DNA from 2 places in the Streptomyces sp. NPDC002513 genome. Region 1 is predicted to be linked to the other one. Evidence: predicted binding sites of a transcription regulator. Region 1 holds the regulator's gene; the other holds the start of a gene.
The links. Region 1 encodes HspR, which represses chaperone genes until heat shock. Its sites were predicted from a motif close to TTGAGNNNNNNNNNCTCAA; they were not measured.
Positions count from the first base shown of each region.

Region 2: dnaK (molecular chaperone DnaK) is a predicted target of HspR. The motif match lies at 3,049-3,067, and genes of this name have one in related genera.

Region 1 is NZ_JBSFXK010000012.1:31,796-42,924, reverse strand. It holds gene ACWD5Q_RS11215 (hypothetical protein) at 387-722, opposite strand; gene ACWD5Q_RS11210 (helix-turn-helix transcriptional regulator) at 1,015-2,088, shown strand; gene ACWD5Q_RS11205 (LuxR C-terminal-related transcriptional regulator) at 2,083-3,120, opposite strand; gene ACWD5Q_RS11200 (sugar ABC transporter substrate-binding protein) at 3,350-4,456, opposite strand; gene ACWD5Q_RS11195 (PA14 domain-containing protein) at 5,000-7,414, shown strand; gene ACWD5Q_RS11190 (heat shock protein transcriptional repressor HspR) at 7,507-7,959, opposite strand; gene dnaJ (molecular chaperone DnaJ) at 7,964-9,130, opposite strand; gene grpE (nucleotide exchange factor GrpE) at 9,170-9,829, opposite strand; gene dnaK (molecular chaperone DnaK) at 9,826-11,129, opposite strand, start outside.
Region 2 is NZ_JBSFXK010000034.1:53,182-64,310, reverse strand. It holds gene ACWD5Q_RS22005 (lactate 2-monooxygenase) at 1-1,006, opposite strand, end outside; gene ACWD5Q_RS22000 (purine-cytosine permease family protein) at 1,117-2,706, opposite strand; gene dnaK (molecular chaperone DnaK) at 3,257-5,119, shown strand; gene grpE (nucleotide exchange factor GrpE) at 5,122-5,664, shown strand; gene ACWD5Q_RS21985 (protease inhibitor) at 6,130-6,564, shown strand; gene ACWD5Q_RS21980 (Cof-type HAD-IIB family hydrolase) at 7,337-8,212, shown strand; gene ACWD5Q_RS21975 (PP2C family protein-serine/threonine phosphatase) at 8,312-9,526, opposite strand; gene ACWD5Q_RS21970 (zinc-binding alcohol dehydrogenase family protein) at 9,610-10,614, opposite strand; partial or broken gene ACWD5Q_RS21965 (VOC family protein) at 10,751-11,129, shown strand, end outside.

The DNA.
Region 1 (11,129 bases):
CAGGCCTCTTCTTGATCACCGGATCCGCCGACGATCGAACACGTCCTGACACCTCCGGGCAGGGAGGCCGGGAATTGGCCGGGGAGCGGCCGGGCGAGCAGGCGGCTCGCTCGCCGTGGGCGGCGGCACGCGGCAGGGAGGGGCGCACCCGTCGCTCGGCGGGCCCACGGCGGGCTACGACGGGCGGCCGAACCGTCACGAACGGTGGACGACCGCCCTCAGAGGGACCAGGCGAACCTCGGGTAACGACTGATTCAAGCCACCGTGACATCGGGGCACACCCGGAGTTTCCGCGCAAACTGCAGCGGCGTCACCGTGTTCAGGTCACGGTGACGCCGCTGCGGGGGGGAAGTACCTGAGCGATCTGTTACGACGGGGGAATCGCGTCAGGCACTGCGGGGGGTGGCCGAGACGGTCCGCGTGGCCGGGACCTCCGGTTCGACCAGCCGGTGGTCACGCTGGTCCAGGTTCACAAAGATCATTCCGTACCGTATGGCGCACCGGACAGGCTGCGGCGCCCCCCGAGGCCGCCGCAGAAGCCGGTAGGCCCGCACATCCTCGTCGTCGTCACGGGTGACGACCACGGGCTCCCCGAACACGGTCACCATCAGCGAGTCACCCCTGTGCGGCAGGGCGGTGACCAGGTCGATGAAGTGCCAGCCGGAGCGGTAGGCCGTGGCCATCTCGCGACGAAAGGTGCGGTCGTCCGGTGGAGTGGTCACATCAGCTCCACACGCTGTCATCCGGGCTGACGGGCGTATCGCCGGACGCCGACGACGCGGGTGTCAACGACCAGACGCTGTCCGCTCGCACGTCCTTCTGCGTGCCGGAGAGGCCACTCAGTGCTCCGAAGGCCACAACGGCGGAGAAGGTGGCGACAAGCACCGAGCGAAGCATTCTCTTACTCATAGTCGGCTTCGTCCTCACGTGAAGGTCCCCTCTTCCCCCGTTCGAGTAAGACGATGGCTCATTCGGGCACGTCATGGCCACACAATCGGTGCATCATGTTCCTGCATGTTCAGGACCCTGGGGGGTGGAGATTTGACAACTATTCGGGCTAAAGCGACACATCCCCACGCCTTGACCGAACTGTGCGCGGAGGGTGCGCGCCTGTACGCGAACGCCCTGTGCACAGGACGTGTCGCCCGCGTGGACGCGGAGGAGGCTCCGTGCCTGATGGAGTTCGCCCTCCTGCATCCCGATCCGGACGATGCGAACTGGCTGCGCCCCGTGCCCCCTTCGGTCGCCCTGGCCCAGCGGCTGAACCCGATAGAGCGTGAGATATCGGAGCGCAGGCGGCTGTCGACCGACCTGGCCGAAACCTTCGAGCCGTTCATGGCCCTCAGCGCGCAGGCGACCGCACCCACGCACTCGATCACGGTGCTGGAGGGGCTCGACCGGATCAACGCGGCACTCGACCTGGCCACGGCCCAGTGCCGCAACGAGATGATGACGGTCCAGCCGAGCGGCCACCGCCCCGAGCGCCGGCTCATCGAGGGCCTGGAGCGTGACCGGCTGCTGATCGAGCGCGGGGTGCGCATCCGGACCCTCTACCAGCACACGGCCCGCTACAGCCCGGAACGGCTGGCCTACGTGGACCAGTTCAGCGCCGGCAAGGCCGAGTACCGCACCATCGACGAACTCGTCGAGCGGCTCATCATCTGCGACGAGACCGTCGCGTTCATCCCCGTCAGCGACGACCGCCAGGTCGCCCTGGAGCTGCGTCACCCGGGCCTCGTCCGCTACCTGGTGAAGGTCTTCGAGTTCATGTGGGGCCGGGCGGTGCCGCTGAGAGCGGGCACCCCCTACGAGACCGATCCGGACGGCATCACGGACATCCAGCTCTCCATCGCCAAACTCCTGGTGGAGGGTCATGTCGACGAGGCCATCGCCCGCCGCCTGGGCATGAACGTACGCACCTGCCGCGCCCACATAGCCAAGCTGGCCACGGCCCTCGGCAGCGGCAGCCGCGCCCAGCTCGGCTATCTCATAGCGAAGTCGGGGATCCTGAGCCAGAGCCAGAGCCAGGACCAGAGCCACCCGGTACCGGAAGGCACCCCGGCACCCCACGGTGACGGGGGCTCATAGCCCGGCAGGAGACTCCGGGGCGCCGGGAGCGGTGAGCGGCTGCAGTTCCGGCGCGTGCGGGGGCCCGTCCAGACCCGCCTGGGCGATGCGGACGCCCAGTTGGGTACGGCTCGCCGCGCCCAGGGTCTCGCAGAGCCGGGCGATGTGCGCCCGGCAGGTACGCACACTGATGCCGAGCCGTTCGGCGATCACGGCGTCCTGGTGGCCCTCCGCGAGCAGCGCCGCGATCGAGCGTTCCCGGTGGGTGATGCCGTCGATGCCGGTCTCCGGCAGCGGGGACGAGAGCGGGATCGCCAGCCGCCACAGACGCTCGAAGACGGTCACCAGATAGTCGACCAGGGCCGGGTGGCGCAGCTCCAGCGCGATGGTGCGGTCGGAGTTCGCCGGGATGAACGCGACCGCGCGGTCGAACACGATCAGGCGCTCGGGCACCTCGTCCAGGGTGCGGGCCTCGGCCGCCTCGCCCATCAGCTCCATGTAGGTGCGCAGCCCCTGGCCGTGCCGGGCGACGTGCGTGTACAGATCGCGCATGCGCACGCCCCTGCGGCGCATCTCCAGCGCCCGGTGCAGGCCCTCGGCGAGTTCGTCCTCGCGGCGGATGCCGCCCGGCTGCACCGCCAGCACCTCGCGCATGCACCGCTGCGTCGCCTCGTCCATGGCGGCACGGATCCGCGGCAGCCCGTCCAGGACGCGGATCGCCACGCCCTCCGCGGGGCCCTGCTCACGGCCGTCGAGCCCGGCGTACCACTCGACCGCGGCCACCGCCGCCCCGACCCGCGCCTGGCTCGCGCTGACCTCCTCGTGGACGCCGCGCAGCAGCCGGGTCATGACCTCCTGCGGGGAGGTCGGCACCAGCCAGTCCATGTCGTCGGGGTCCGGGTGCAGCAGCGCGAGTTCCAGCAGACAGGGCACCGACGCGGCGTCGGCACGGGGCACCCTGCCCCGGCGCACGGCCCGGGAGTACACCCGGTTCCCCCACTCGCAGAGCCGGTCAGCGCCATGCGGATGCGCGTCCGTCCCGTGCCCGGCCATCTTCCACCCCTGGCTCCAACTCCCGGCTCCAGCGTCCTGCTGCGTCTTTGCAGCGCAACTATGCGCGGACCGGCCCGCCTCCGCAACAAGGCTTTGCCGCCCCAACGCCCGCTCTTGCCGGGAACGTCCGGGATTCTCCCTCCCTCCGGAAGTTCCGGTCGCACCCAGGTGACAGGGGCCGGGGATGGCCGGCCCCACGGAAAACTCGGGAACGCTCCCGCGGCCCCCGCTACTTCAGACCGATCGCCGCACAGGCCGCCTTGTACGGGGCGGTGCAGATGTCCTGGACGGTGTAGATGTTGTCCTGGATCACGGTGTCCGAGATGTTGGCCTTGGTGAGCGCGACCACCGGCATCAGCATCGACGGGATCCGCTTCTCCGTCGGGCTGTCGACCTTGTCCCGGGTCAGCGCGTCGAACTCGATCGAGCGGCCCTGGACCTTGGACACCGCCATCTCCGCGGCGTTGCTCGCCTCCTCGGGGTACGACTTGTACACGCTCATGTACTGCTCGCCCGAGACGATCCGCTGCACGGCGTCCAGCGACGCGTCCTGCCCGGTCACCGGCGGGACCTTGCCGACGCCCGCCTCCTTCAGCGCCTCGATGACGGCGCCGGCCATGCCGTCGTTGGCCGCGTAGACGCCCGCGATGTTGCTCAGGCCGACGGCCCGGATCGCCTCGTCCATGTTCGCCTTGGCGATCTCCGGCTTCCAGTCCTTCGTGTCGTAGGACTTGACGATGTTGACCTTGCCCTGGAGTTCGTTGAGCGCGCCGTCCTTGAACTGTGCCGCGTTCGGGTCGGTGACCGAGCCGTTCATCATGACGATCTTGCTGGTCGCCGCCCTGCTGCCGAGCGCCTCGACGAGGGCGCGGCCCTGCACCTGGCCGGCCAGTTCGTTGTCGAAGGAGATGTACGCGTCGATCGGCCCCTGGGCGAGCCGGTCGTAGGCGATGACCGGGATGCCCGCGTCCTTGGCCTTCTGCACGCCCGGTGCGATGGCCTTGGCGTCCACCGGGTCCACCAGCAGCACGTCCACCCTGTCGGCGATCATCTGGTCGAGCTGCTCGCTCTGCTTGGCCGCCTGGGCGTCGGCGTTGGCGTAGACGACCTTGCCCTTGCCGTGGGTGAGGGAGCGCACCTGGTCCTTGATGATCGGGTAGTCGAACTTGTCGTACCTCGGATTCTCCTTCTCCGGCAGAAGGAGGCCCACCGTGATGTCGTCGCCCTTCTTGGGAGACGCGGAGCCGCTGCTCCCGCCGACCCCGTCGATGACGCCGCACGCGGTGAGAGAGACGCCCACCACGGACGCGGCCAGGGCTATGGCGGTTCGACGCACAGCAGTCCTACGGGTGGTACGAGCGTTCACATCAGGTGCCTTCCGGGCGGGGGAGCAGCATTGCGCCCCTGGTGGCTGAAAGCCAACGCGGCGACGGTGTCCAGCGTCAAGAAGTACCGGTTAACGAGATGGCAACAGCATCTGAGTGGAAGTCAAGTGAAGACCAAGGAAGTGTCCCGCGAGGGTCATCGCCAAACCTTTGCGCGGTGGAGGTTCCGGCTGCCACCTGCGGAGATTCAGCGCCCAATGTTCCGTCAACTTCCATACGCCCAGGTGGTGTTCAGCCATGAAGTCAAACGTGATCTGCGTCACGCGCACAGGGGTCGCCGGCCGCTCCCCTCGCGACGGCTCGCCCTTGCCGCGCATCCCCCGGCCGACGACAGCGCCGGGGTCCACCGAGTCCGCCACCGGACCTCCGGACGCCACGGACACCCCGGGCAAAGGAGAGGTAGTCAGGTCGTAAATATCTGTACAACCTCTTGCGTGCCTCACGTGTCGTGATCAGGAACGCCTTTCCGCGTCCTGATCCGATCAGAGGGCCGAATGAACCCAGCCAGACGATGCACCACCGCCGCGGCCGCCACCGCCGTGGTGCTCGCCGCCGCGGGCGGTCTGCTCACCGCCGCCGCTCCCGCCTCCGCCGCCGTCTCCTGCGCCTCCCCGGTGTACAAACGGCAGTTCTTCGCGAACACCGGCCTGACCGGCACCCCGAAGAGGACCGACTGCGACAGCGCCATCGACCAGAGCTGGAGCGGCGCCCCGGCCTCCGGGCTGCCGGCGGACCGCTTCGGCGTCCGCTGGACCGTCACCCGCGACTTCGGCTCCGGCGGCCCCTTCGCCTTCACCGCCTCCGGAACCGACGGGATCCGCGTCCATCTCGACGGCGTCCGGAAGATCAACCTCTGGTCGGACACCGGGAGTTCGCGCGCGAAGACCCTCAACCTCACGGTCCCCAGGGGGACGCACACCCTGCGGATCGACTACGTGAACTGGACCGGCAAGGCCACCGTCAAGTTCACCTACGCCCCGAGGACTTCCGCCACCGTCGACAAGGTCAAGCCGCTGGCCCCGGCCGGCGTCACGACCGCCTACGACAGGACGACCCGCAGGACGAAGGTCTCCTGGACGAGGAACAAGGAGATGGACCTCGCCGGCTACCGCGTCTACCGCCGCGCGAAGGGCGGCACCGCCTGGACGAGGCTGACCACGACGACGTCGGCGACGTACACCGACGCGCCCCCGGCGACCGGCCAGGTCTTCTCCTACGAGGTCCGCGCCCACGACAAGGCGGGCAACGAGTCGGGCGGCACCGCCGGCCCCTCCGTCACCACCGTCGACAAGACCCCGCCGGCCGCGCCCTTCCTCGAGATGGACCTCTGCCCGGACAACCAGCCCTACGCGGCCCCCGAGCTCGTCACCACCGCACAGAACGCGGCCGACATCGCCCGGTACGAGCTACAGCGCCTCGACCCCGCCACGAAGACCTGGACCACCGTGTACACCGGCACCAAGGGCGCGACCTGCGACACCGGGTACCCCGCCGACGGCAGCAAGGTCACCTACCGGGGCCGCGCCCGGGACGCGGCCGGCAACTGGTCCGCGTACTCGGCCGCCACCACGTTCACCACCTTCGATCTGACGCCGCCGGCGACCGCCGCCGACGCCCGGGTCGAGTACCGCTCGGGCCTGCCCCACCTGGTGTGGTCGCCCGTCGCCGGAGCCGCCTCGTACCAGGTCCTCCAGTACGACCCGGCGACCGGCGGCTATCTCGACGCCCTGCCCGCGAAGGGCACCACCACGGACACCGACGTCGTACCGCGGCAGCTCGTCGCCGTCGCCGACACCTACCGGTACGCGGTGCGTGCGCTGGACGCGAAGGGCAACGCCGCCGCCCCGGTGGAGATCAGGCTGTCGATGGCCGACCGTCCCGAGGCCGTCCCCGTGTTCCGGACCACCGCGAGCCGGTTCGGCGAGGGCGTGATGATCGCGTGGAGCAGCACCGACCCGTGGACCTTCGACGAGGGCCCGCTGCTCACGTACCGGATCGTCCGTACCGACCCGGCGACCGGCCGGAGCACCGTCGTGGACGCGTGCAAGCCGAACAGCCCGTGGGACGAGCCGCTCCAGCCCCCTTCGACGTACCGGACGTGGGCGGGGAGCGACGCCCCCGCGTACGCCGGCCGCACACAGATCGACGGCACCTGCTGGGACGTCTCGGGCGAGTCCGAGACGACGTACGAGTACCGGATCGTGACGATCGACCCGTACGGGCACGAGGCACAGCCCGGCCCGGCCGCCACCGAGACCACGCCGGACACCCGGCGCCCGGCCGCGGTCGAGAACCTGACCGCGGAGCGGATCCCGCTCGGTGTCCGCCTGACCTGGACGCCGCCCGCCGACGACGACGTCACCGGCTACTACGTCTGGCAGGGCACCACCGACCCGGACACCGGTGAGACGGTCTGGAGGAGGAACTGCTGGACCGGCAGCTCCCTGGCCAGGACCGAGATCCTCTGCCCGACGGTCCCCGACGGCGCGACCCACGTCTACCGGGTGGCCGCCACGGACGGCTCCGGCCTGTACGACCGCGAGGGCCCCGACTTCTTCCACACCGCCGAGGTCTCGGTCACCCTGCCCGACACCCGGCCGCCCGGCTGGAGCGGCACCGGGATCCGCGAGGACCAGTACCCGGACCTGTCCGTCGACTGCTCCGAGAGCTCGGGCCTCGGCGACTGCTCCGTCCTGGCCGGCTACCGCGTCGAGCGCTGGGACCCCGCCCAGGGCGCGTGGACCGTGCTCACCTCGGGCACGGTCGGCGACCGCGCCGGCTACCTCGACACCACCGTGCACGAGGACCGGCTGGGCCTGTACTACTACCGCGTCGTCTACACGGACTCCTCGGGCGCCGAGGCGGCCACGCGGTCCCAGGCCTACGGCATCTGGGACTCCTGGCTCTGACCGCATGCCGAAGGGGCGGCACCGGAACGAATCCGGTACCGCCCCTTCGGCATGAGAGGAGCATGACAGGAGGCGGGACAGGCCGGTGCGGGTCAGTCCGCCTGCTGCTGCCGCTTCGGCCGCCACACCACCAGCGCGCTGGTCTGCTGCACCTCCTGGTACGGCACCAGGTCGCGGCGGTACGAGGCGTGCACCGCCGCCTCACGCTGACGCATCGTCGCCGCGGTGCCGTCCAGCGCGGTCTGCAGCTCCGTCACGCGGGAGTGGAGCGCGGCCACCTGGTTCTCCAGTTCGATGATGCGCTTGATGCCGGCCAGGTTGATGCCCTCGTCCTGCGACAACTGCTGCACCTGGCGGAGCAGTTCGATGTCACGGGCCGAGTAGCGCCGGCCCCGGCCCGCGGTGCGGTCCGGGGACACCAGCCCCAGGCGGTCGTACTGGCGCAGCGTCTGCGGGTGCAGTCCGGAGAGCTGGGCCGCCACCGAGATGACGTAGACCGGAGTGTCCTCGCTCAGTTCGTACGGGTTACGTCGACGGCCGTCCATCTCCTCATGCTCCCTTCGCGGCCTGGAACAGCTCCGCCCGCGGGTCATCGCCCGCGGTCGCCTCGCGATACGCCTCCAGCGCGTCACGAGCCTTGCCCGAAACGTCCTTGGGGACATTCACCTCGACGGTGACCAGCAGGTCCCCGCGGGTGCCGTCCTTGCGGACCGCGCCCTTGCCACGGGCGCGCAGAGTACGCCCGTTGGGCGTGCCCGGAGGCAGCTTCAGGGTCACCGGGGACCCGCCCAGGGTGGGCACCCGGACCTCGGCGCCGAGCGCCGCCTCCGCGAACGTCACCGGAACGGACACCGTCAGGTTGTCGTCCTTGCGGCCGAAGACCGGGTGCGCGTTCACGTGCACGACGACGTACAGGTCGCCGGCCGGGCCGCCCCGCTCGCCGGGCGCGCCCTTGCCACGGAGCCGGATGCGCTGCCCGTCGGAGACTCCCGCGGGGATGCGCACCTGCATCGTCCGGGACGACTTCGCCCGGCCGCTGCCGTGGCAGACCTCGCAGGGGTTCTCCGCGATCAGACCGCGGCCCTTGCAGTCGGGGCAGGGGTCGGTCAGCGAGAAGCCGCCGCCCGAGCCCCGCGACACCTGCCCGGTGCCGACACAGGTCGGGCACACACGCGGCGTGCCGTTCTTGTCGCCGGTGCCCGAGCAGGCCTTGCAGGGCGCCTGCGAGGACATGCGGAGCGGCACCGTCGCGCCGTCCACCGCCTCCATGAAACTGAGTGTGACCTCGGACTCGATGTCTTGGCCGCGCCGTGGCTGCGTACGCGTTCCCGCGCCGCCGCCACGGTTGAACAGGCCCCCGAAGACGTCACCGAGACCCCCGCCGAAGTTCCCTCCGGCGCCGGGCTGGCCGCCGAAGAGATCGCCGAGGTCGAAGTTGAACGAGCCTCCCGCCCCGGGGCCGGGACGGAAGCCGCCGTTGCCGAAGAGGGCGCGGGCCTCGTCATACTCCTTGCGCTTCTTGGTGTCGCCGAGGATGTCGTTCGCCTCGGAGATCTCCTTGAAACGTTCCTCCGCCTTGGCGTTGCCCTTGTTGGCGTCCGGGTGGAACTCGCGGGCGAGCTTCCGGTACGCCTTCTTGATCTCGGCCTCGGTGGCGTCCTTGGGGACGCCGAGGACCTTGTAGTAGTCCTTCTCGATGAAGTCCTTGGTGCTCATCCCCGACGCCCCTCCTTCCCTACGTGTTGGTGGTGTACGTCAGCCCTCGTCCGGGCCACCGTTCTCCTTGTCGTCGGCCGCCTCGGTGCTCTCCTCGGCCTTGACCGTCTGCGCCCCCGGCTGCGGCTCGGCCACGGCCACCCGCGCGGGGCGGATGGTGCGCTCGCCGAAGCGATAACCGGGCTGCAGAATCGCCACGCACGTCGTCTCGGTGACGTCCGGTGCGTAGCTGTGCATCAGGGCCTCGTGGATCGTCGGGTCGAAGGGCTCGCCCTCCTTGCCGAACTGCTGCAGACCCATCTTCGCCGCGACGGTCTCCAGCGACTCGGCGACAGACTTGAAACCACCGACCAGCTCGCCGTGTTCCCGTGCGCGGCCGATGTCGTCGAGCACGGGCAGGAGCTCGGTCAGGAGGTTCGCGATGGCGATCTCCTTGACCGCGATCCGGTCGCGCTCGACCCGGCGGCGGTAGTTCTGGTACTCCGCCTGGAGGCGCTGCAGGTCCACCGTGCGCTCACCGAGCGCCGTGCGCACCTGGTCCAACTGCGCCACCAGGCCGGTGTTCTGTGCGCTTGCGTCCCCCGCCGGGGCCGCCGCCTCCTCCGAAGAGGAAGAAGCGGCCTGCGGCTCGGCGTCCTTCGGGGTGGCGCCGGAGGGGACGTCGGGCTTCTCCTCGAAGCCCGGGGTCTCCTCCGTCACGCGGCACCGTCCTTGCGCTCGTCGTCCACGATCTCGGCGTCGACCACGTCGTCGTCGGCCCTGGCCTCGGAGGCACCCGCGCCGGCCGCCTGACCGGCCTGGGCGTCGGCGTACATGGCCTGGCCGAGCTTCTGCGAGACGGCCGCGACCTTCTCCGTGGCGCTGCGGATCTCGGTCGTGTCCTCGCCCTTGAGCTTCTCCTTCAGCTCGGCGACGGCGGACTCGACCTCGGTCTTGACCTCGCCCGGGACCTTGTCCTCGTTGTCCTTGAGGAACTTCTCGGTCTGGTAGACGAGCTGCTCGCCCTGGTTGCGGCTCTCGGCGGCCTCGCGGCGGCGGTGGTCCTCCTCCGCGTACTGCTCGGCCTCCTGGCGCATCCGGTCGACCTCGTCCTTCGGGAGCGAGGAGCCGCCGGTGACGGTCATCTTCTGCTCCTTGCCGGTGCCGAGGTCCTTCGCCGTGACGTGCATGATGCCGTTGGCGTCGATGTCGAAGGCGACCTCGACCTGCGGGACGCCGCGCGGCGCCGGGGGCAGACCGGTCAGCTCGAACATGCCGAGCTTCTTGTTGTAGGCCGCGATCTCGCGCTCGCCCTGGTAGACCTGGATCTGCACGGACGGCTGGTTGTCCTCGGCCGTGGTGAAGATCTCGGACCGCTTGGTCGGGATCGTGGTGTTGCGCTCGATCAGCTTGGTCATGATGCCGCCCTTGGTCTCGATGCCGAGGGACAGCGGGGTCACGTCGAGGAGCAGGACGTCCTTGACCTCGCCCTTGAGGACACCGGCCTGGAGCGAGGCGCCGATGGCGACGACCTCGTCCGGGTTCACGCCCTTGTTGGCCTCCTTGCCGCCGGTCAGGCCCTTGACCAGTTCGGCGACGGCGGGCATACGGGTCGAGCCACCCACGAGGACGACGTGGTCGATCTCGTTGATCGAGATGCCGGCGTCCTTGATGACGTTGTGGAACGGCGTCTTGCAGCGCTCGAGCAGGTCGGCCGTGAGCTGCTGGAACTGAGCCCGGGTGAGCTTCTCGTCCAGGTGCAGCGGGCCCTCGGAGGACGCGGTGATGTACGGCAGGTTGATCGAGGTCTCGGTGGACGAGGACAGCTCGATCTTGGCCTTCTCGGCGGCCTCGCGGAGGCGCTGGAGGGCCATCTTGTCCTTGCTCAGGTCCACGCCGTGACCGGACTGGAACTGCTTGACCAGGTAGTCGACGACACGCTGGTCCCAGTCGTCACCACCGAGGTGGTTGTCACCGTTGGTGGCCTTCACCTCGACGACGCCGTCGCCGATCTCCAGCA
Region 2 (11,129 bases), on a different contig from region 1:
GCACCGCCCGCGCGCCCAGCGCGAGCGCCTTGACGATGTCGTCGCCGGTGCGTATCCCGCTGTCGAACAGCACCGTGAGCCGGTCCCCGACCGCCTCCACCACCCGCGGCAGCGCGTCCGCGGCCGCCACGGAACCCGCCACCTGCCGGCCGCCGTGGTTGGAGACCACCACGCCGTCCATCCCCGCGTCGAGGGCCCGGCGGGCGTCGTCCGGGTGCAGGATGCCCTTCAGCACGATGGGCCCGTCCCAGTTCTCCCGCAGGAACGCCAGGTCCGGCCAGGTCTTGCCGGGGTCCGCGAACATGCCCACGAAGTGCAGCACGGCGGCGTCGGGGTCCTCGTGCACCGGCTTCGCCAGACCGGCCCGGAACGCCGGGTCGGTGAAGTAGTTGGCGGTGCCCACCCCGTGCAGGAACGGCAGGTACGCCTGGTCCAGGTCCCGGGGCCGCCAGGCCAGCAGCGGTGTGTCGAGCGTGACGAACAGGGCTGTGAACCCCGCCGCCTTCGCCCGGGCCAGGAAACTGCGGGTGACCTCGCGGTCCTTGGCCCAGTACAGCTGGAACCAGCGCTCCCCGTCCCCCGATGCCTCGGCCACCTGCTCCATCGGCGTACTGGAGGCCGAGGACAGGACGTACGGCACGCCCAGCGCGGTGGCGGCCCGTGCCGCCGCCGACTCCGCGTCCGGATGCATGATCGACAGCACGCCCACCGGCGCCAGGGCCAGCGGAGCGGGCCACCTCCGCCCCAGCACCTCGACGGACAGATCCCGCTCGCGCAGGTCCCGCAGCATGCGCGGCACGATCCGGCGGCGCTCCAGCGCGGCCCGGTTCGCCCGTGCGGTGCTGCCGTTGCCCGCGCTGCCCGCCACATAGCCGACCGGTCCCGGCCCGAGCCGCTGCTCGGTCAGCTCCTCCAGCCGGGTCAGATCGGTGGGCAGCCGCGGTACGGCGCCCGTCATGCCGTTCAGATAGATCTCGTACTGGAAGTCCGCCCAGTGTCGCGTCATCCGGTGCGTCCCGCCTCTCGTCCCTGAGACCGCGTGGTGTGACGACGATCCTTGCGACCCTGACAAGGTCCGTCCACCGTGATGCGCACAACGCGCGGCTGCTTCATCCATCAGCCGCCCTCGACCGCGAGCGACGGAGCGCTCTCCTCGCGCGCGTCCGGCCCGGTGATCGGCGGGATCGGCGCGTCGACGGTACGGGCCAGCCGCGCTCCTTCGGGCCCGTACACCGCCCGGGGCTCGGGGAAGAGCCGCAGCAACGTCAGGAAGAGGATCGCGGCGACGGCCAGCGACAACGGCAGGCTGATGTCGACGCCGTTCGCCAGGTTGCCCAGTGGGCCGACGAACTGGCCGGGGATGTCGGTGAACAGCACGCCGATCACCGCGGAGACCCACCAGGCGGTCATGCCCCGCCAGTTCCAGCCGTGCGTGAACCAGTAACGGCCGCCGCGCTGGCGGCGGTTGAAGACCTGCAGCGCGTCCGGGTCGTACCAGCCGCGCCGGGTGTAGAAGCCGAGCATCATCACGACCATCCACGGAGTGGTACAGGTGATGATCATCGTGGCGAACGTCGAGATCGACTGCACCAGGTTCAGCCCGAAACGGCCGATGAAGATGAACGCGATCGACAGGACGCCGACCACCAGCGTCGCCTGCACCCGGGACAGCCGCGGGAACACCGACGAGAAGTCCAGGCCGGTTCCGTACAGCGACGTCGTACCCGTCGACATGCCGCCGATCAGCGCCAGCAGACACACGGGCAGGAAGAACCAGGTCGGCGAGATGGCGAGCAGACCGCCGACGAAGTCCGGGGCGGACGGGTCGACGTACTTCGGCGCCTGCTTCGCGATGATGCTCGCGGTCGCCAGGCCGAAGACGAACGGCAGGAGCGTCGCGATCTGGGAGAGGAACGCGGCACCGACCACCTTGCGGCGCGGCGCGTTCGCGGGGATGTAGCGCGACCAGTCGCCGAGGAACGCGCCGAACGACACCGGGTTCGACAGCACGATCAGCGCCGCGCCGATGAACGACGGCCAGAACAGCGCCTTGGTCCCGGGGTCGGCCGAGGCGGTGAAGACGCCGGCGTACGACGGGTCGAAGTCCCCGGCGAAGGCGATCGCCCCGAGCAGGAACAGCACGGTCGCCGAGGTCACCGCGATCCTGTTGACGAACAGCATGAACCGGAAGCCGTAGACGCACACCGCGAGCACCAGGCCCGCGAACAGCGCGTAGGCGACGACGTACGACACATTGCCGCGCTCCAGGCCGAAGAGCCGGTGCGCGCCGCCGACCAGGGCGTCACCCGAACTCCACACCGAGATGGAGAAGAACGCCACGGCTGTGAGCAGGGAGAGGAACGAACCGACCACGCGGCCGTGCACTCCGAGGTGAGCGGAGGAGGAGACCGCGTTGTTCGTGCCGTTGACCGGGCCGAACACCGCCATCGGGCACAGGATCAGCGCGCCCGCGACCACTCCCAGGACCGTTGCCGCGAGCCCCTGCCAGAAGGAGAGGCCGAACAGGATCGGGAAGGCGCCGAGGACACAGGTGGAGAAGGTGTTGGCGCCGCCGAAGGCGACCCGGAACAGATCGAGCGGGGTCGCGGTGCGGTCCGCGTCGGGGATGCGCTCCACGCCGTGGGTCTCGACCTCGGTGAGGGACGGGGGTGCGGCGGCGGGGGAGGAGTCGGGGTTCTCGGGCAACGGGAGCTCCAGCGGGGGAAGGACGGCGGAGCGCGTTCGTGGCGCGGCGGGTCGGTCGGACGGCACCGGGCGACCGCGGGGTGTGCGGGGGAGACGAGGCCGTCCGCTGGGGATCTGCAGACGCTACGGCCCCGCGTACGGCCCGCACCAGAGGACGCTTCATCCAACTTTTGCGCACCGGGTAGACGGTTCCTCCATATCCCCTCGGCCGGGGAGAGGTGTCGACGCCTCGGTCACGGGTCGGCGTCAGCTCCTTGGCCTCGGTCACGGGAAGGCGTCCGGATCGCCGTCCGGGCGATCGGAGCGGAGGATGAAAGAGCCGTCGGTCCGACGGGAATCGCCTTGACAAGAGGACACTCAAGTTTTATTCAGGCAAGTAGGGAAGTCGGGACAAAACCGCAGCCCGGAGGGGTGCCGCGAGGCGCCATGGACGGACGGCGGCGAGCGGCTCCAAGGCCGCCCCGTTCCGCCGCCGTGTCCCGGACCGGCGCGGAGAGAACGCGACATCTGACGAGAACGGACAACGAGGGACGAAGGAGGGAGAGCCCCCATGGCACGTCCGGTCGGTATCGACCTCGGCACCACGAACTCGGTGGTCTCGGTCCTGGAGGGCGGCGAGCCCACCGTCATCACCAACACCGAGGGCGCCCGGACCACGCCGTCGGTCGTGGCCTTCGCCAAGAACGGCGAGGTGCTGGTCGGCGAGGTCGCCAAGCGGCAGGCGGTGACCAACGTCGAGCGGACCGCGCGCTCCGTCAAACGCCACATGGGCGACCAGTCGTGGCGCTTCCCGGAGAGCGGCACCATCGACGGCAAGAAGTACACGGCACAGGAGATCTCCGCGCGTGTCCTGCAGAAGCTGAAGCGGGACGCGGAGGCCTATCTGGGTGAGGATGTCACCGACGCGGTGATCACCGTGCCCGCGTACTTCGACGACGCCCAGCGACAGGCCACCAAGGAGGCCGGGGAGATCGCCGGCCTGAACGTCCTGCGGATCATCAACGAGCCGACGGCGGCCGCGCTGGCGTACGGGCTCGACAAGGAGAACGACCAGACGGTCCTCGTCTTCGACCTCGGCGGCGGCACCTTCGACGTGTCGCTTCTGGAGATGGGCGAGGGGGTCATCGAGGTCAAGGCCACCAACGGCGACACCCGCCTCGGCGGTGACGACTGGGACCAGCGGATCGTCGACCACCTGGTCAAGCTGTTCAAGAACGGGTACGGCATCGACCTGTCCCAGGACAAGATGGCGGTGCAGCGGCTGCGCGAGGCCGCGGAGAAGGCCAAGATCGAGCTGTCGAGTTCGTCCGAGACGAGCATCAACCTGCCCTATGTGACGGCATCGTCGGAGGGGCCGCTGCACCTGGACGAGAAGCTGACCCGCGCCCAGTTCCAGCAGTTGACGGCCGACCTGCTGGACCGCTGCAAAGGCCCCTTCCACCAGGCGGTCAAGGACGCCGGGATCAAGGTGTCCGACGTCGACCATGTGATCCTCGTGGGCGGCTCGACCCGGATGCCCGCGGTGACGGACCTGGTCAGGGAGCTGACCGGCAAGGAGCCGCACAAGGGCGTCAACCCCGACGAGGTCGTGGCCGTCGGTGCCTCGCTCCAGGCCGGTGTCCTCAAGGGTGAGGTCAAGGACGTCCTGCTCCTCGACGTGACCCCGCTGTCCCTCGGCATCGAGACCAAGGGCGGCATCATGACCAAGCTGATCGAGCGCAACACCACGATCCCGACCAGGCGGTCCGAGATCTTCACCACGGCCGAGGACAACCAGCCGTCCGTGCAGATCCAGGTCTACCAGGGCGAGCGCGAGATCGCGGCCTACAACAAGAAGCTCGGCATGTTCGAGCTGACCGGTCTGCCGCCGGCGCCGCGTGGCGTCCCGCAGGTCGAGGTGTCCTTCGACATCGACGCCAACGGCATCATGCACGTCGCGGCGAAGGACCTCGGCACCGGCAAGGAGCAGAAGATGACCGTCACCGGCGGCTCCGCGCTGCCGAAGGACGACATCGACCGCATGGTCCGCGAGGCCGAGCAGCACGCCGAGGAGGACCGCAGGCGGCGTGAGGCGGCCGAGACCCGCAACCAGGCCGAACAACTCGTCTACCAGACCGAGAAGCTCATCAAGGACAACAAGGACAGGGTCCCGGGGGACGCGCGGAGCGAGACGGAGAGCGCCTTGGCCGAACTGAAGGAGGCGCTGAAGGGCGAGGACACCGCGGAGATCCGCCAGGCCCTGGACAAGGCGGCCGCCGCGGCGCAGAAGATCGGCAGTGCCTTGTACGAGCGGGCGCGGACCGAGGGCGGCACGGCGTCGGAGCAGAGCGCGGCCGCCGGCGGCGCCAAGGACGGCGACGACGTGGTGGATGCCGAGATCGTGGATGACGACGACACCTCGCGGGCGGGTTGACCATGGACCGGATCCAGCCGCAGAGCACGGAGTTGCGACGTCTGCTGGACGAGCGCACCGCCGACCTGCAGCGGGTGAAGGCCGAGTACGACAACTACCGCAAGCAGGTGCGGCGCGACCGTATGGCGGTGCGCGAGATCGCGACGGAGAACGTGCTGCGGGCGCTGTTGCCGGTGCTCGACGCCGTGGAGGCGGCCCGAAGGCAGGGGGCCGTGCCCCCCGGCCTCAAGGCCGTCGTCGACGTGCTGGAGACCCAGGTGGGGTCCCTGGGCCTCCAGGCGTTCGGGGCGGAGGGCGAGCCCTTCGACCCCACGCGCCACGAGGCGGTGACGCACGTCGTCGTCGCGGATGCGGAGTGGCTGATCTGCACCGAGGTCCTCAGCCTCGGGTACCGCGTGGGCGACCGGCTGCTGCGCCCCGCGCGCGTCACGGTCACCGGACCGCCCCCGGCGGGCGGCACGGTGGGCGGCGGGTGGACCGGGGCGGGGCACGACGGGGACAGGTGCCTGGGGCCAGGAGGGCCGGCCGCGCTGTGGCGGCCGTAGCCGGGAACCCGTCCTCTCGACGGACGGCCCGTCACCGTGACCCACGGCCGCACGGCCGTGGGTCACGACGACTTCCGGCCCGGGGGCGGATCGGGGGGCAGTGGGCTCGGGGGCTCCCGCTCGGTGCCGCGCTCCACGCGCCCTACGGGCAGCGGCGGAAGACAGCGCTTACCGGGACGGGTGAACGAAATGTTTCAGGCCGATTGCCCAGCCATGGGAAACCAGCCATCCGACGACTCCGGACGGGCGGTAACCGCGCAGTTTCAAGGGGTGAGCGAGGCAGTTCCGTGACTTCACGCCACTGATTCAATACTCAAAGTTACCGAAACCCGGGGGGTCGATGTGAGTTTCGGGCGCGGACTCGGCAGACTCCCGCTCGCCGAACCGGCACCGGACGTCGCGGCTCCGGCCCACGTACCGCCGGAGCTGAAACGTCACTTCGATACGAGCGGAAGGATGCACACAATGCCGAACACCGCGCGCTGGGCAGCGACCCTCACCCTCGCGGCCACCGCCGTCTGCGGCCCCCTCACGGGGTCCGCGCTCGCCGCCCCGAACGCCGCCCCCGCCTCTCTGTACGCCCCCTCGGCCCTCGTCCTGACCACGGGTCACGGGCAGAGCACCGCCACCGCCACGCCTCAGCGCGCGGTCACGCTGACCTGCGCCCCAAGCGCCTCGGGCACGCATCCCGCCGCCGCTGACGCCTGCGCCGACCTGCGTGCCGTCGGAGGCGACCTCGACGCTCTGCCGGTCCGAGAGGGTGTCTTCTGCGCCAAGTTGTACGACCCCGTCGTCGTCACGGTGCAGGGCGTGTGGCAGGGCAAGCGCGTCGACTACGAACGCACCTTCGCCAATGAGTGCGTGAAGAGCTCCTACGGGACCGCCCTCTTCGCGTTCTGAGGACCGGGATCGCGCGATCACCGCGCGCGTTGGACCGCGGGCTTGTAACTGGGGAGTGCGAGCCCTGTCGTGGCGACCGTGAGATCTCGCAGCGGGGGCCGGCCGGACGGAGTGGGGCCGTCCGGCCGGCCCCCGGAATCATGTGTTCTGGATGGCCCCCTCCCCCTACCCCCACTGCGCGGCGTCCGCAGCGCGAGACGACGTCGTATACGACCGGACGTCAGCGGGTGCTGGGCGACGCCCTGGACGTCGGCGTGCCGGGTGACCGACGCGGCTCCGGATGTCGGTCCGCACCGCGCGGATGCCCTCCCGGAGAGGACTGCGTGCCGGCTCCCTCCGTAGCGGCACCCGCGCGTGGCCGATGAGACGGACCGCCGGGAGAGTGCCGCCGGCCGGGCCCCGGGTGGCGCCCGGCGGCCCGCCGCCGCAGGTCCGGCAGAGCGCTTACGATGGGGCGACGACCAGGCAACGGCGCCGACGACGACACAACGTGACCGCGAGAGGTGAGATGGAATCCACCGAGCGCTCGCCGTGGCCGCCGTACCGAGCGCTGCTCCGCCGCGGGAGCCGACCCGCCGGACCGTCTACGACCCCGCGTGCGCACCGGTTGCCGGGACGGTGCACCGGATGACCGCCGACGCCGGACCCGCCCTCCCTGCCGCCGCGCCACGCGCCGCCTTGCGCACCCACGCCCGGAGCGACTGATCCTCCGGCGCGGACGCAGCCCCCGCCTCCGCTGCCGGTACCCCTCGCCCCCATCAGAAAGCAGGACATGTCCGTCACGCCCTCGTCTCTTCTCACCACCGCCGGGACCACCCCCGATCTCCCGAGCGATCCCGTCGACATCCGGCTCGTCGTCACCGACATGGACGGCACGCTCCTCGACGGCGACGGGCGGATACCCGAGGGCCTGTGGCCGCTCCTCGCCGAACTGCGCCGGCGCGGCGTGCTCTTCAGCCCTGCCAGCGGCCGCCAGTACGCGACACTCGCGGAGCAGTTCGCCGACGCGCGCGACGGAATGGTCTTCATCGCGGAGAACGGCACCTATGTGGTGCGCGACGGGGTCGAACTCGGCTCCGATCCGCTGGACGCGGCGGTGGCCCACCGCGTCGTCTCCACCACGCGCCGCCTCGCGGCCGACGGCGTGGACGTCGGGGCGGTGCTGTGCGGGAAGAGGTCGGCCTACGTGGAGCGGACCGACGACGCCTTCCTGGCCGAGGCCAAGCGGTACTACGCCCTGCTGGAGACGGTGGAGGACCTCACCGCCGTCGAGGACGAGTTCCTCAAGGTGGCCCTCTTCGACTTCGGATCCGTGGAGCGGACCACCGCCCCCGTCCTGGAGCCCTTCACCTCGACGCACCAGGTGGTCGTCTCGGGCCTGCACTGGGTCGACATCATGAACGCCACCGCCAACAAGGGCGCCGCCCTACGCCGGCTCCAGCACGAACTGGGCATCACGCCCGCGCAGACGATGGTGTTCGGCGACTACCTCAACGACCTCGAAATGCTCGACGTGGCCGAGTGGTCCTTCGCCATGGCCAACGCCCACCCGGACGTGATCCGACGGGCCCGTCACCTGGCGCCCCCCAACACGGAGAACGGCGTCCTGCGCACGATCACCCGCCTGTTGCACCTGCCCACCTCCTGAGAGCTCCGAACAAAAGGGGCGCCCGGCTCGCGGCGTCTGGCACGCACGCTCGCAAGGCACCAGCCGCCGCGAGCTGATCGGACTCCGCGGCAGCGGCCCTCACACGTCCGGACGGCGCAGGATACGGGCCGCCAGGACGGCCACGTCGTCCTCCGCGTGCCGGGCGTCCATGCGGTCCAGGACGTCCGAGAGCAGTTCCTCCACGCCGGCTCCGGGCCGCACCCGCAGCCCGGCCAGCCGGGCCAGCGACACATCGATGTCCTCCTTGCGGCGCTCCACCAGACCGTCCGTGAACAGCAACAACGTGTCCTGGAGCGTGAGCGCGCGCACGGTCGGCTCATAGCCGCCGATCCCCGTCCCCAGCGGCGGCCCGGTCGGCACGTCCAGCAACTCGCCGGTGCCGTCGCCCGCGAACAGGGCCGGCGGAAGATGCCCCGCGCTGGTCAGCGATGCCGTGCCGCGCGCCGGGTCCATCTGGACCAGCAGGCAGGTGGCCGGCCGACGGGTCCCCTCCTCGCTGACGGCGGAGTCCAGCCGGCGCAGCACCCGGTGCGGCGGCAGATCCGTGGAGGCCATGTAACGCAGCATCGAGCGGTAGGCGTTCATGTCGACCGCCGCGTCCAGTCCGTGCCCCATCACATCCCCCATCACCAGCAGGGTCCGCCCGAAGTGCAGCCGCACCGTCTCGAACCAGTCCCCGCCCACCAGGGTCCCGCCGCCCGCGGGCAGATAGCGCGTGGCCAGGTCCAGATTGGGATGCGGCCGCCCTGGCTCGGCCAGCAGCGCCCGCTGGAGGCGGAACACGGTTCCGCGCACCGCCGAGTGCTGCCGCGCGTGCCCGAGGTGCACAGCCGCCAGCCGGGCCGCGAAGCGCGCGACGGCGATGTCCCGGTCCGAGAACGGCGGGCCCTGCCGCACCGCCAGCAGCACCCCGTACGACCGGTCGCGCCCCAGCAGTGGCACGGTCAGCACCTGCCGTGGCACATCCGCCGAACCGCACGGCGACGCGGTGACCGGATGTCCCTCGTCCAGCGCACGCGCCGACAGCGGGCGGGCGTCGTGCGTGTTCCACCCCGCGAGCAGATCGGTGCGCCCTGCCGTGGCGATCCGCTCCAGGTCGGGCGGGGGCTCGGCGGCGGGCGGTGCGGGCACGGCGTCCTCGGGCAGCAGATCCACGGCGGCGGCGTCGCCCACCCGGTCGCACACATAGGCGGCCAGCTCCTCGCACGTGGTCCGCTCGTCGAGCGTCGTACCGATCGACTCGACAGCGTCCTCCATGCCGTGCGGCGGGTCTGCAGCGTCCTCAACGCCCACAGCGCCACCTCCGCGAAACACTCCTCCCGAGTCCATCCACGTACGGGGTGGCCGGGCCCGCATCCGCGCCACCCTCGACCCCCTCAGAGGTCGTTCACCAGGACGGCCGCCCCGTCGAAACGCCCTGCCTTCAGGTCACCGAGGGCCCGCTGCGCCTGCGACAGCGGGTACGGATGCGTCGTCGCGCGGACGCCGTACCGCGCGGCGAGGTCCAGGAACTCCCGGCCGTTGTCCCGTGTGTTCGAGGTGACGCTGCGCACCTCCTTCTCGTAGAACAGCTCACTCTCGTAGCGCAGCACCGGGATGTCGCTCAGATGGATGCCCGCGATCGCCAGCACGCCACCCCGGTCCAGCGCCCGCAGCGCCACCGGGACCAGCTCCCCGGCGGGCGCGAACAGGATCGCCCCGTCCAGCGGCTCCGGCGGCTGGTCGTAGGCACCGCCCGCCGACGCGCACCCGAGGTCGAGCGCGAGCCGCCGCGACGCCTCGTCCCTGGTCAGGACGTGCACGGTCGCCCCCTGTGCCAGCGCGACCTGGGCGCACAGATGGGCGCTGCCGCCGAACCCGTACAGCCCCAGCCGCCCGCCCGGCGGCAGCGATGTCCGCAGCAGCGCCCGATAGCCGATGATGCCCGCGCACAGCAGCGGCGCCAGCGCCACGTCGTCCACGTCCGCCGGCAGCCGGTAGGCGAAGGCGGCGGGCACCGTCGTGTACTCGGCGTATCCGCCGTCGGCGTCCCAGCCGGTGTACTCGGAGCCGGGACACAGGTTCTCAGCTCCCCGCACGCAGTACCGGCAGGTGCCGTCCGTACGGCGCAGCCAGGCGACCCCGACCCGGTCGCCGACGGCCCATGGGCCCGCCGCCGCTCCCACCGCGGCCACCACGCCCGCCACCTCGTGCCCGGGCGTCACCCCCGGCCGGTGTACCGGCAGGTCGCCCTCGGCGACGTGCAGATCCGTACGGCACACGCCGCACGCCCGCACCTGCACCAGCAACTCGCCGGTCCCCGGCACCGGGACCGGCCGCTCCACGAACCGCAGCGGCTCCCCTTCGATCGGGCCCGGCCGGTCCACAACCCAAGCGCGCATCGTCCGATCCCCGTCCCTCGACGACTGCCTCCGTTCCAGTGTCGGGCAGGTGCGCACGCCGGCGCGCGGCACGCCCCGCACCTGACTACCGTGGGGTACGGAACCGGAGCCGTCGAACCGGGAAGGGGCGGACGCGATGGCGGTACCACCCGAGGGAACGCCCTGCTGGGCGGATGCGATGTTCAGCGACATCGAGGGCGCCAAGCACTTCTACGGCGACGTCCTCGGCTGGACGTTCGGCGAGTCGGCCGCCGAGTACGGCCACTACACGTAGGCGTACGCCGACGGTAAGGCGGTCGCCGCGGTCGTACCGCCCATGCCGGGGCAGGAAGGCCAGTCCGCGTGGTGCCTGTACCTCGCGGCGGCGGACGCCGCGGCGACGGCACGGAAGGTCCGGGAGGAGGGCGGCGACGTACTGATGGAGCCGATGCGGGTCGGCGACTTCGGCACCATGGCCCTGGCCCGCGACCCGAGCGGCGCCGTCTTCGGCCTCTGGCAGGCGGGCACCCACGAGG